DNA from 3 places in the Cytobacillus sp. FSL W7-1323 genome. Region 2 is predicted to be linked to each of the others. Evidence: riboswitches for the same ligand, from Rfam matches in the RefSeq annotation. Region 2 holds a riboswitch; each other region holds the start of a gene.
The links. A riboswitch is a leader RNA that binds a small molecule or an ion and turns the genes downstream of it on or off. The one in region 2 is predicted to bind thiamine pyrophosphate.
Positions count from the first base shown of each region.

Region 1: linked by a shared signal. The riboswitch ahead of thiT (energy-coupled thiamine transporter ThiT) and the one ahead of thiW (energy coupling factor transporter S component ThiW) in region 2 are both predicted to bind thiamine pyrophosphate.
Region 3: linked by a shared signal. The riboswitch ahead of MKX67_RS01850 (3-oxoacyl-ACP reductase) and the one ahead of thiW (energy coupling factor transporter S component ThiW) in region 2 are both predicted to bind thiamine pyrophosphate.

Region 1 covers NZ_CP151998.1:269,892-274,159, forward strand. Annotated here, with positions in the region: gene sigY (RNA polymerase sigma factor SigY) at 1-231, opposite strand, end outside; gene MKX67_RS01465 (hypothetical protein) at 788-1,183, shown strand; gene thiT (energy-coupled thiamine transporter ThiT) at 1,594-2,172, opposite strand; TPP riboswitch at 2,277-2,381, opposite strand; gene MKX67_RS01475 (hypothetical protein) at 2,515-2,754, shown strand; gene MKX67_RS01480 (M23 family metallopeptidase) at 2,778-3,752, shown strand.
Region 2 covers NZ_CP151998.1:2,391,380-2,395,647, reverse strand. Annotated here, with positions in the region: gene MKX67_RS12265 (nuclease-related domain-containing protein) at 1-127, shown strand, start outside; gene MKX67_RS12260 (hypothetical protein) at 328-1,161, shown strand; gene MKX67_RS12255 (shikimate kinase) at 1,211-1,717, opposite strand; TPP riboswitch at 1,844-1,951, shown strand; TPP riboswitch at 1,995-2,087, shown strand; gene thiW (energy coupling factor transporter S component ThiW) at 2,159-2,680, shown strand; gene thiD (bifunctional hydroxymethylpyrimidine kinase/phosphomethylpyrimidine kinase) at 2,649-3,455, shown strand; gene thiM (hydroxyethylthiazole kinase) at 3,455-4,264, shown strand; gene thiE (thiamine phosphate synthase) at 4,264-4,268, shown strand, end outside.
Region 3 covers NZ_CP151998.1:341,724-345,991, reverse strand. Annotated here, with positions in the region: gene MKX67_RS01855 (IclR family transcriptional regulator) at 1-517, shown strand, start outside; gene MKX67_RS01850 (3-oxoacyl-ACP reductase) at 740-1,495, opposite strand; TPP riboswitch at 1,588-1,689, opposite strand; gene MKX67_RS01845 (glycosyltransferase) at 1,775-3,310, opposite strand; gene MKX67_RS01840 (AarF/ABC1/UbiB kinase family protein) at 3,428-4,268, opposite strand, start outside.

The sequences.
Region 1 (4,268 bases), 2.1 Mb from region 2:
TTTTGTACCAATGGATATGAGCCAAGTGGAGAATTTCGATTTCACCTGAAATTGATTTAGTTTTTCAATCGCTTTTGTCATTGTCTCTTGTGCCAAATCCTCAGCTTCTTCTCGATTAAGGGTGAGCTTCATTAAATAATGAACGAGAAGGGGATAACTCTCCTTAAATAAGTGAGCTAACGCCTGGTTATCGCCTTTTTTCGCTGCTTTAATCCATTTTTTCTCTTCCAAACCTTGCCCCCCTTTTCTTTGGATTTACTATTATGACGATTAGTGTTCTCCTTTCGTTCACGAAAAATAAAATTTTTTGAATGGAGATAGAGATTATATCTTGTTATTGCATAGAAGTTATGCGAGTGGATAAATATGTAAATGATTAGAATGTTCAATTATATCCTTATTTTCAATGACATGGACCCTCTGGTGGCATGACTACAGAGGAAAGAGCCAGCAGTATCTAGGCGTGTGTGCTATACAATCTCCATATAAACTTGGGCGGTGGTATCTTTTAAATATGTGTCAGCTTCATCCAATCAATACGGTAATTCTTAAATGAGCGTTTATAGTTAAGACTGAACGCAAAAGATGTTTACGCGCAAAAGAGAAAAGAGGAAGTCAGAGAACTGCGCGTAAATCGTGTATACGCGCAAAAGAGAAAAGAGGAAGTCAGAGAACTGCGCGCAAATCGTGTATACGCGCAAAAGAGAGAAGAGGAAGTCAGGGAACTGCGCGCAAATCGTGTTTATGCGCAAAAGAGAGAAGAGGAAGTCAGGGAACTGCGCGCAAATTGTGTATACGCGCAAAAGAGAGAAGGGGGAAGTCAGGGAACTGCGCGCAAATTGTGTATACGCGCAAAAGAGAGAAGAGGAAGTCAGGGAACTGCGCGCAAATTGTGTTTACGCGCAAAAGAGAGCAGGGGAAGTCAGGGAACTGCGCGCAAATTGTGTTTATGCGCAAAAGAGAGAAGAGGAAGTCAGGGAACTGCGCGCAAATTGTGTTTACGCGCAAAAGAGAGAAGGGGGAAGTCAGAGAACTGCGCGCAAATCGTGTATACGCGCAAAAGAGAAAAGAGGAAGTCAGAGAACTGCGCGCAAATTGTGTTTACGCGCAAAAGAGAGCAGGGAAAGTCGGAGAACTGCGCGCAAATCGTGTATACGCGCAAAAGAGAGCAGAGGAAGGTTGAGAACTGCGCACGATTGTGTTTACGTACAAAAATCATAAGAAAGAAAACAGATGATGTTGGTTTAAACTACCGTAGATAATAGTTGTTGCAAATTCATAAATAATCAAGAGTGTTCATCGTTAGATTGACATTGACGGAAGAAAAGTGCTGCTAAAAAAAGTAAGGATAAAGATGTGTCTACTCCCCCTCTCAGAAATCCAAAAAGAAAACTGCCGGTCTCAAGGAGAAAATAGAAGAGAAGATGTTGGTTTGTCTAGCTGCTTTTGGCGCTTTCATTTTGCATGGTTATCTTATGGATATCACGCCGATGTACATGTCACCCTGATTCCACAGTTCATTCATCGTGCGAAAATCCCCCAAAACGTTGACTTGAAAAAAAGGCCCTGAGTTCCCCCAGAGCCTTTAGATGATTAATATGCTTTTTTCAGAAGGACCTTATTGGCTGTTGTGTAAAGCATGACAACTACTAAGGCACATACGATAAAGGTAGGTAGCATATATGTTCCGTTATATACGAGTGAGTAAAGTGCGACAGGTTGATCTGCCGGAGCATAGGCACCAAATAGGATAATGCCTGATAAATAATGGCATAAGAAGCGTAAGAAACTTCCTAAGAAAACGCCACTAATAACATACATGTTTGCTTTGGCAAATTGGCCGTCTTGATAATTTTGCACAACTTTATTCATATAGATGCCTGCGAGTCCGACAACAGCAAAGGCTACGAAATAGTCAATGATCCAAGAGGCGAAATGAAAAGGAACAGCTCCTGTTAAGATTTGAAGTCCTCCTAATAGTAAGCCCGTTAAGACGCCGCCTTTAACACCCCAACGAAAGGCCATTAAGAAAACCGGTACCATAGCAAGTGAGATGGACCCACCTTGTGGCCAAAATCTCCCCATCAGTAAGCCTGATAAGAAATCAAGTAATAATGCCAAAGCTGCAAATATAGCAATTTCCACCATAAAAAGTGTTTTATTTTGTTTCATGTTTTTCCTCCTTCTCCGAAAAGAGAAGCGAACGAGTAAACCTGTATTACTTTTTTGTCATGAAAAAAAGCAATACATAGGCGGTGATGGATGCCTAGTATTGCTCATATCCAAAACCACGATCCCTACGCTAGCATTATCTAACAGGTTCTTAGGGTCAGAACGAACTCGCTCACTCTCAGCCATATTAGGCTCCCCTTGTGGAAGTATTAAATTTATCCTCGGTTAGAATATACTATGACTTTCATCAGAATTCAAGAATCTTTTTTTGGTAGTAAAAAAACAGATTATTTGTGAAACTTATTCCCTAGATAGTCGTAGAATAATCAAGGAGTGATTGATATGAAGAAGGTTTTTGAAGTAAACCATCATGGAAATCATATATTAATCGAAAATTATTGGATTAACGGAGAAAAGTTGTATGTAAATGGTGAATTACAGGATGAAAATTTAGGTCTAGCATTAAGAGGGGATTTGAAAGGTAAGTTAGAAGATTCAAGTGAAATTAAAGTAACTATTGGCGGTTTCTTTACTATTAATTGCAAAATATTTCTTGAGAATCGTTTAATTTTTTCATCTTAATAAAACTTACGGGGGTAGAGGGTATGGTAGGGTCAATAGATCCTGATAGGTTTATAGATCATTGGTTAAGAGAAGATTTTAAAACAATTTATGAAGCAACTTCAAAAGTGTTTCAAGGAATGGTTTCATTATCGGCATTTATTGAGATGAGCGCAGCTTTTAATAAAGGTGTGCGTAGTTATCATCTTACGTCACGGACGGATGTCATAGGCATTGGTCAGTTCGTATGGGTAGATAACTCAAAAGCAAAAGCAGTTGTGGTTGGATTCGATGATAAATATACAATTGTCAGTCTCTATTTGAAACCCTACTTTGTCTTTCCAGAAACAGATAAGATTTATACAAAGAATGAATACATTATGCCAGTGATGGATGATTGGTTTGTTTTCTGGGGTGGCACAAATGAATTTATTAATTACCATTACGTATATGAACATCAAAGGTACGCGTATGATCTATTAAAGGTGAAGGATGGCTCTACATATAATGGTAGACCTGAAAAAAATGAGAGTTATTACGCATTTGCAGAGGAAGTTATCGCCCCTCAAAATGGCAAAGTAATAAAAGTGGTTGATGGTCTCGATGATAATATTCCAGGGCAGATGGATGAAGAACACCCCCCAGGCAACTATATTGTGATAGAGCATGCGCATAAGGAATATAGTATGATTGCTCATTTTAAAAAAGACAGTATCATTGTCCAAGAAGGAGAAGAAGTTCTTCAAAAACAATTACTTGGCAAATGTGGGAACTCGGGTAACTCTTCTGAAGCGCATATCCATTTTCAAATCATGGATTCAGAAGATCTTCATAAAGGAAAATCAGTTCGCATTCGTTTTAAAAATGGTGTAGAACCGATTCAAGGAGAAATCGTAACAAATCATTTAACAAAATACCTTAATCGATTCGAAGAGAAGTTCGACAAGGTTGAAAATACGATGACAATAGCAGACTATGTTTTTGCCGTTCCCAGAGCAATTATTCAGCTTTTTAAATAGAGAAATACAGTTAAATGGAGGTCGCTTGTGCCGGCCTCCTTGCCCACAATTCAATCAAACATTTATTTAAATCGCAAAAAAAGTGGTTTGATAATAATCGTTGCTCTTTTCGTAAGACTCAGTGCGGTTTTTTAACGTATCAACTAATAACTGGATACTGTGATTCAAGTTCGTTCCTTTGATCAACACATAAGAGAAGGAATGTTCTTCTTAAAGCCTTCCAGCTTCTACAGGCCGTATGTCAACTCCTCTTTTATAGTTACCTCGGAAAATAAGGAGCGTCTAAGCTACTTTTTACACTCCTCTTTATTCCTTGTGTAGAGCTGATGAACGTCGATTTGACGCTAATTTGATGTAATTCAATCAAGTGCCTTTTTCGTGACCTACTCTTGGTCATATAAGTCCTCTATCGAATGAAAATGCCTTTCCATATGTGGGTGAACAGAAGGTCAATAAGCAATCTTCTGCAAAGGGGTTCTGGACAAACTCTTTCGCATTGGTTTGCCTTTCCACAAG
Region 2 (4,268 bases):
AGAAAAAGTAACAAAGACGGCGATTTATGATTGGTGTGGTGGAGCAATAAGTAGTTCCGCAATACAACGATTCTTACAAGAGAAATATACACTTAATGGTGGTGGAAATTATTTTTATTATCATTAATGGGTTTTAAAACCGAAGAAACAGTTGAATTATTTAGTAATGAAGAGAAGTGACAGTATCTTATAGATTGAAATGTATTCTGATGGGGTCAATCTATTAGTAAGCAGTTATATGTTGAACAAAGGACTTTGTGCACAAAAAAAATCTATATAACATCACAATAAAAGTGGATAGTAAGTCACTCAGTAGGAGAATCAGAGATGAGCGCCTCGCAAAGGGGGTTAGCAAGTCACTCGGAAGGGGAATCAGAGATGAGCGCCCCGCAAAAGGGTTTAGCAAGTCACTCGGAAGGGGAATCAGAGATGAGCGCCCCGCAAAAGGGTTTAGCAAGTCACTCAGAAAGAAAACCAGAACTGAGCGCCCCGCAAAAGGGTTTAGCAAGTCACTCAAAAGGAGAATCAGAGATGAGCGCCCCGCAAAAGGGATTAGCAAGTCACTCGGAAGAAGAATCAGAGATGAGCGCCCCGCAAAAGGGGTTAGCAAGTCCCTCAGAAAGAAAACCAGAGATGAGCGCCTCGCAAAAGGGATTAGCAAGTCCCTCGGAAAGAAAACTAGAGATGAGCGCCTCGCAAAAGGGTTTAGCAAGTCACTCGGAAGGGGAATTAGAGATGAGCGCCCCGCAAAAGGGATTAGCGAGTCACTCAGAAAGAAAACCAGAAATGAGCGCCTCGCAAAAGGGATTAGCAAGTCCCTCAGAAAGAAAACCAGAAATGAGCGCCTCGCAAAATGGTTTAGCGAGTCCCTCAGAAAGAAAACCAGAGATGAGCGCCCCGCAAAAGGGTTTAGCAAGTCCCTCAAAAGGAGAATCAGAGATGAGTGCCCTGCAAAAAAGTTTAGCAATTCACTCAGAAAGAAAACCAGAGATGAACGCCTCGCAAAAGGGTTTAGCAAGTCCCTCAGAAAGAAAACCAGAGATAACCGCCTCACAAAAAGGGAGTTATTCAGCAATATATTTAGAACCAAACACAAATGAAAGCCGAGCAAGGGAGTGCCCGGCTTTCATAAATTCGTTTAGGATAATGCGAATTACTTAGATAGTAAAAGAAACATTCTAATGAACTATAACCATAATCATCACAAGCTTTATCCTATCCCACTAACAATCAATTCAGCAGCTTCTTCAGCTGTTTTCCCGTCAACATTGATTTTTAGATGATATGGTTGATAATGAGCTTGTCTTTCTTTGTAGAGATGATACATTTCGTCAGTAGAAAGACCATTCAATTTCGGTCTTGTATCTTTAATCAATGGGTATCGATCGAGCCAATTTTCCCATGAGAGCTCGATAAGGACAACGGTACTGTTTTGTAAACAAATTTCGCGGTTCTTACTGTTTAAAAAGGCGCCGCCGCCTAATGAAAGAATCTGTTTTTCTTCGGCAGATAGTTGTTCAATCAATTCGCTTTCAGCTTTTCGAAAAACTTCTTCACCATGATCAAGGAAAATTTTTGAAGTTGACATCCCAAACTGTTGTTCAATGCGTTCATCCGTGTCGATTAAACCCCACTGTAATTTCTTAGCTAATTCCGTTCCTATGGATGTCTTTCCGACCCCCATAAACCCAATAAGTACAATACTCTTATCTTCCATAGACTGTCCTCCCGAATGTTATATAAAATATCATATCATAACGTTTTATGTCGCAACATCGTTTCTATCCAATGTTTTTTATTTTCATTTCTATCATTTCATGTTATATTGACATCATATATTATAAGTTTTCACTGGGGGTGCCTTCACATAGAGGCTGAGATTGAATGCCGTTCAAAACCCTTTGAACCTGATCTGGTTTGTACCAGTGGAGGGAAGTGTGTCGATGTAGTCGTCCTCGCTTCCTTTTGGAAGTAGAGGATTTTTTTTATATATGAATAAATGCTAGGGGTGCCAAATACTTGGCTGAGATGAACCCTTTGAACCTGATCTAGTTAATACTAGCGTAGGGAAGCGAGTGACGTCATACATATCATGATGACCAAAGCCGCTTATTCAAAATAGCGGCTTTTTTATTTTTATCGAAAGGAGGAAAGGTCTATGAATAAAATCCAAAAAATGACGATGACGGCAACGATTGCAGCCATCACTACTGTGTCGAGTAGTCTCATTTTTATTCCGATTGGAATAGCGAAAATTTTTCCGATTCAGCACTTGGCGAATGTATTATCTGCTGTACTTCTTGGACCATGGTATGCCGTTAGTCAAGCGTTTCTTTCATCTACATTGAGAAATATGATGGGGACTGGAAGTGTTTTTGCCTACCCCGGGAGTATGATTGGCGCATTACTTGCAGGGTTCCTTTATCAAAAAACGAAAAAAATTGGCTTCTCAGCACTAGGTGAAGTCGTTGGAACAGGAATGATAGGGGCAGTAGCGACTTATCCGATTAGTACATTACTTTTAGGACAAGAAGCAACCCTTTTCGGATTCCTACCAGCATTTATGGTGAGCTCGTTTACTGGAGCAATTTTAGGATATGGTTTATTAAGAGTATTAATTAAGAATAAAGCTATTGGAGGTTACATCAATGAAAACAGCATTAACGATCGCAGGTTCTGATTCAGGAGGAGGAGCTGGGATTCAAGCAGATCTTAAAACTTTTTCCGCCAATGGTGTGTTTGGCATGTCCGTCATTACGGCGATTACCGCTCAAAATACAGTAGAGGTACGTTCGGTACAGGATATAGAAATCAATATTATAAAAGACCAAATAGAAGCTGTGTTTGATGATATCCAAGTTGATGCTGTCAAAATCGGGATGTTGTCATCTAGTGAGACTGTAAAAATCGTCGCAGACCGTTTAAATCATTATAGTCCAAAAGTGATTGTGTTAGATCCTGTTATGGTTTCAAAAGGTGGACATCATCTTTTAAAGGAACAAGCTATTGAAGCATTAAAAGCGAAAATGTTACCACTTGCGACTGTAATTACGCCAAACATTCCTGAAGCTGAAGTACTTTCGGGTATGACAATTCGCACGGTTGATGATATGGAGCAAGCTTGTAAAAAATTATATGAATTAGGGCCAAAAGCCGTCTTATTAAAAGGTGGACATTTAGAAGGAGAACCGAATGACTTATTATGGGATGGACAAAGTTTCAACTGGTTTAATGGTCGAAGAGTAGAGACAAAAAACACCCATGGTACAGGTTGTACTCTATCATCTGCCATTGCTGCTGGGTTAGCAAAAGGGGAAGAACTTATTGAGGCCATACAGTCTGCGAAAAATTATATTTCCATAGCGATTGAGCATAGCCTAGCACTCGGTCATGGGCATGGTCCGACAAATCATTTTTATGAGTTATACAACAAAGCAAAGATGGAGGAAAGATAATGGCGATTTCAAGTGAAGCAGTTGAGAGAGTCTTTCAGCAGTTACAAGAACATACCCCACTCATTCATCATTTAACAAATACAGTAACTATTAATGATTGTGCAAATGTGACCCTAGCAATGGGCGGTTCACCTGTTATGGCCACCCAACTCTTAGAAGTAGAAGAAATGGCTATGATGGCAGATGGGCTCGTAATTAATTTTGGTACTATTAATGATGCGATGTTTGCGGCAATGATTAAAGCTGGACAAACTGCCAATCAAAAAGGGGTCCCAGTAATATTTGATCCAGTTGGTGTTGGTGCAACCACTTATCGCACAAATAAGGCAAAAGAGCTAATTAGCACAATAAAAGTGTCCATTATTCGCGGCAATGCTTCTGAAGTTTCTGCTCTTATTGGTAAGAATACAAAAACGCGTGGTGTTGATGCAGGGGCTATTGAAATAGCACCTGAAGCACTTGCAAAGGAGGCAGCTGAAGTCCTAAACTGTCTCATTGTTATTAGTGGAAAAGAAGATGTCATTACAGATGGGAAGCAATTAGTTGTGATTGATAATGGAGATTATCTTTTGACGAAGGTAACAGGAACTGGCTGCATGACAGCTTCATTAGTAGCAACTGCTGCTGCTGTTTCAGAAAATTGGTTTGACGGGGCTGTTATTGGTATGGCTACTATGAGTCTAGCAGGGGAAATCGCAGCTAAGAGCTTACATGCCGGTGAAGGGTTAGGTTCATTTCGAGTGAAGCTAATGGATACGATTAGTACAATGAATGCAGCCATTTGGCTAGATGGAGTGAGGCAAAACTAATGGA
Region 3 (4,268 bases), 2.0 Mb from region 2:
TGGTAGTCGTGATATTGCCGATGCAATCACTCCGTATATGCAGGAACTTTCTTCGCTTACTTCCTGCACCGTTTCGTTTTCATTATGGACAAACAACGGACCTATTACGACAAAGATTTGTCATTCGAATGAACCACTTCATATTGGTACACAACTAGGCGGAAGCTTACCACCAACATCTGCCGCAGGGAAGATTTTCTTAAGTTTCTTAAACCCAGTACTGACAAAAGATTGGCTAGGAGACGGGGAAGCGATCGATAACGCAGAATGGCAAATGATTCAACAATCGAAAATCTCCTTCGCTACCGAACCTTTAATTCCATCGATTTCTTCGGCTTCCGTCCCTTTGCTAGACTACCAGAATCAATTACTCGGTGCAGTGACAGTTGTTGGATTTAACGATAAGATGCCTAAGGAAGCATCGGATCCGATGAGCAAGCAACTGCGGAAGTTTCACCTACAAGCATCTTCTATGTTTGGCTATCGATATAAACAAGGAAAAATTGAACAATACTGATTGAACGTTCAATCGACCGTTTTAACATCTAGTAGAATAAAATACTAGTGAGAAAATTAAGTTATTATTTTAAAAATATCCTTTTCTGCGAATAAATTGGAGTTTAGCTTCGACTTAGTCTCACATTTGCTGATATAAGCTCTTTACTGATTTATCAACCTACAAAATAAGTCCATTTATTGAAAAAGGCCGCCATAAACAAAGATGACGACCTTTTTTATCTTAGTTCATCGTCAATCCATGATCAACGACTAGATTTTGTCCCGTAATCGCTCTAGCGCCTGGAGAGGCTAAGAAAACAACGGCTTCCGCTACGTCTTCTGGTTTTGTCACACGGCGGATAGCAGAGTTATCAGCCACAATCGCAAATACCTCAGGGGTAGTAACAGCACTTGCATCCGTTGTTTCTAATAATCCACCGGAAACCATATTCACATTAATATCATACTGTCCGAGCTCCTTGGCCATATTGCGTGTAAAGCCAATTAATGCCGCTTTGGCTGTTGTATATTCATGGTAGGCAATGACTGGGTTCTGGTAAAGATTCGTGCCAATACCAATCACACGGGCTTGCTGTGAATCCTTTAGAGCCGGAAGAGCAGATTGAACAACATTTAAGCTTGCTTTTATCGCGCCTTCAAACTGGGTTTGATAGCTAGCCCAAGATAATTCCTCTACTTTCGCCTGTGCCACAGGATCAAATTTAAATTGAACTAATGCATTATTTACAACGATATCCAAGCGACCAAAATGAGCAATTGTGTCTGCTACCATTGCTTTTACTGCTTGATGATCTCTTACATCAGCTTGGATAGCAAATGCACGATCTTGTCCGATTTTTTCAACTACTGCATCTGCTTTTTCTTTATTATTAAAATAATTAACGACTACTTTGTAGCCCTCCTTACCAAACTTTTCAGCAATTGCAGCTCCTAATCCACGACTTGCTCCTGTTACTAACACGACTTCTTCTCTCACGCTATTCCCTCTTTTCAATAGATGTAATTAAAAATGTTCAGGGAAACAAAACAAAAGGCTCCCCGAAAATGGAGAGCCTACCATACATATGCATATAGTTGGAAGATGCTCCCTACGATCGTCTTAACGAACAGGTTCTAAGGGTCAGGTTTTAACCTTCTCAACTCATTTTCTGAGTCCCCCTGCAACAATTTTTAATTATTTTTAGTTTAGCATACAAATAGTTTCCTAGCTATGAATCGAAGTTCATTTCGAAACTGACCATTTGCTTTATGTTTCTCACCATTGTTTTAAACGGGGATTCTTATCTAGAATCGATTCATATTGTTTCTCATTACCATAGAGGCTATTCGGGTCAAGCAGCTTATATCTCTCATATTTTTCTAATCGATCTTTTTCTTTTGCCCAGCCTAAATGCTTGACTCGTATTGTGGATAAACTGTGGGTAAGTTGGAAGATGTTTTCTGGAAATCTCCCACAATGCTGTGGTGTTTCTTTCCAGACAGGCTGAAAGGTTGATCTAACTCTTGCTAGAAATGGACGGTATAAGAAATGTGCTTGCCAGTATTCATCTTCACGATAATGGTCTTCATCCCACATATCATACAGTCTAAAACAGTACAGGTCGATAGTATCCTGTTTAACAAAGTCATCAATATAATCAATAAAACTCTCCTCAAACCATTCATCTGCGTCAAGATTTAATACCCAACCTAAAAAACCATTCGTTGCTTCTAACCACTGTTGTTTTCTTAGTTCCACTTCATTGGCAAACTGGGAGCTTGCATTCTTGACCAATTTAATTGGCATACCTTTTAGTTCTTGCAAGAAAATCGATATAGTCTGATCAGTACTAGCATCATCTATAATCACAGCTTCATCGATAAATGGCTTTACTTTCTTTAACATCGTTTGTAAATAACGACCTTCTTCATTCTTCACAATCATCGATAAGCGAATTTGATGGCTTTCTGCTTTTTCTGGATAAATAGGTAGTTCGCTATAAGCATACTGACATTTTTCTTTAAATGCGGGTATGCCTGTAAGGTCAGAAGAACGATAAATATGATAAGCTGGCAGATGTGTGTCTACATGTAGATCCAGTCCTAATGCCACAGCTCTCACACAAAAATGTCGATCTTCTCCCCAAAAACTGAGATTTTTAATTTTACTAAAATGAATACCTGCTAACAAAGCTTTCCTGCTAATTAGCGTGCACGCACCTAATCCTCCTACTTCATAAACACCTGGAGTTTGTAACTGTTGAATAAAAGCCTCGGTTTGAACGGCCTTTTCTTCGTCTGTTATGGCACCTTCATCCGCCTGTCTCCAGTGGGTATATTCATCTGTTAACCACACCTGCGGATAAGGAATTGTCCCCTCTTGCCAAGCCGTCCAAAATACCTCTGAAACAATTTCTTTTTTCGTGGAAATAAGTGTATGAAGGGTATTCGGGTGTAAAAGCAAATCAGAGTCAATTAAAAACAAATAATCAAATTCTTCAAATTTCGCCTGCTCAATAAGCATATCTTTGAAGCGAGCAACCTTCCAGATGAGAGCATCATTCCAGAAATGGGTAAAGTCGGTACGAATATAGATACTATCTTCTTTTGCGGATAAAATCGCAACATCTTTCTTCCATTTGGCAAAATGACGTAGTAGTCTACTTGATTCTTCATTCTGATTATCATCTATGAAAAGATAATGAATCTCCATTGTATCCGTTTTTAAATTGGCTAAGGATAGCAGAAACTCTTTTAAAATATCGGGTTCTTGATTAATTGGACTGCCAATGAGAATTTTTGTATTAACCATAAGCAACATTAACGTTTATTGACAAAACCGTTCACCTCTCTACACTATATTCTCACCATGAATTGCTTGTGTAGTGAAATCAGAAAAATTCTACCCAAAACAAAAAGCAGAGAGTCGTCAGAATCTCCCTGCTCTAATGATGGTGTATATAAGAAATAAGAACATTAATATCGCAATGACGAAGCCGATTTCTACTGCTGGTATATTCCATAGGAGAGATGATTGCCTGCCAAGGGCGGAACCGATAATTAAACCCACCATTATAATGCAAAATGCTAGCAACACGATACTAAATGCTAGCCGGTTGCTGATACGATCAATTCTCGTTAGAAATTTTTCACTGTTTGGCAAATTCAGTTCGAGCGGGATTTTTCCCTTTTTGATAAGGGCAATCAAATCTTTCAAATTATACGGCGCTTCCTTTAGAATATCAAAATACTCCCCGATATGAGCTAGCGAATCTTTCGCCAAATGATCAGGTCGATATTTATTAATAATTAATCGTCTACCAAAAGGCTCAGCAATTTTTAATATGCTTATATTAGGGTCAAGTTTTTCAACAATACCTTCCATTGTTAACAATGTTTTTCCCACTAATGTTAAGTTTGTTGGGATATGTATATGATGTTGATTGGCAACGGAAAACAAATCATTAACTGCCTCGCCAATTGATATTTCACTAAACGGAATATCATAATATCTCTCTCTTAGTAAATCAACATCAATTTTTAAAAGTTCAACATCGACATCATCTTGGACAATACCCATTTTAGTGATGGCTTTAATGACTCCATCGGTACTTTGCCGCAACATGGCAATAATTAATGATGCTAAATTTTCTTTCATATCCTCAGTTAAACGTCCAACCATACCAAAATCCATGAAAACAATTACATTTCCTGGTAATACACAAATGTTACCTGGATGAGGATCTGCATGGAATACACCTTCCTCTAAT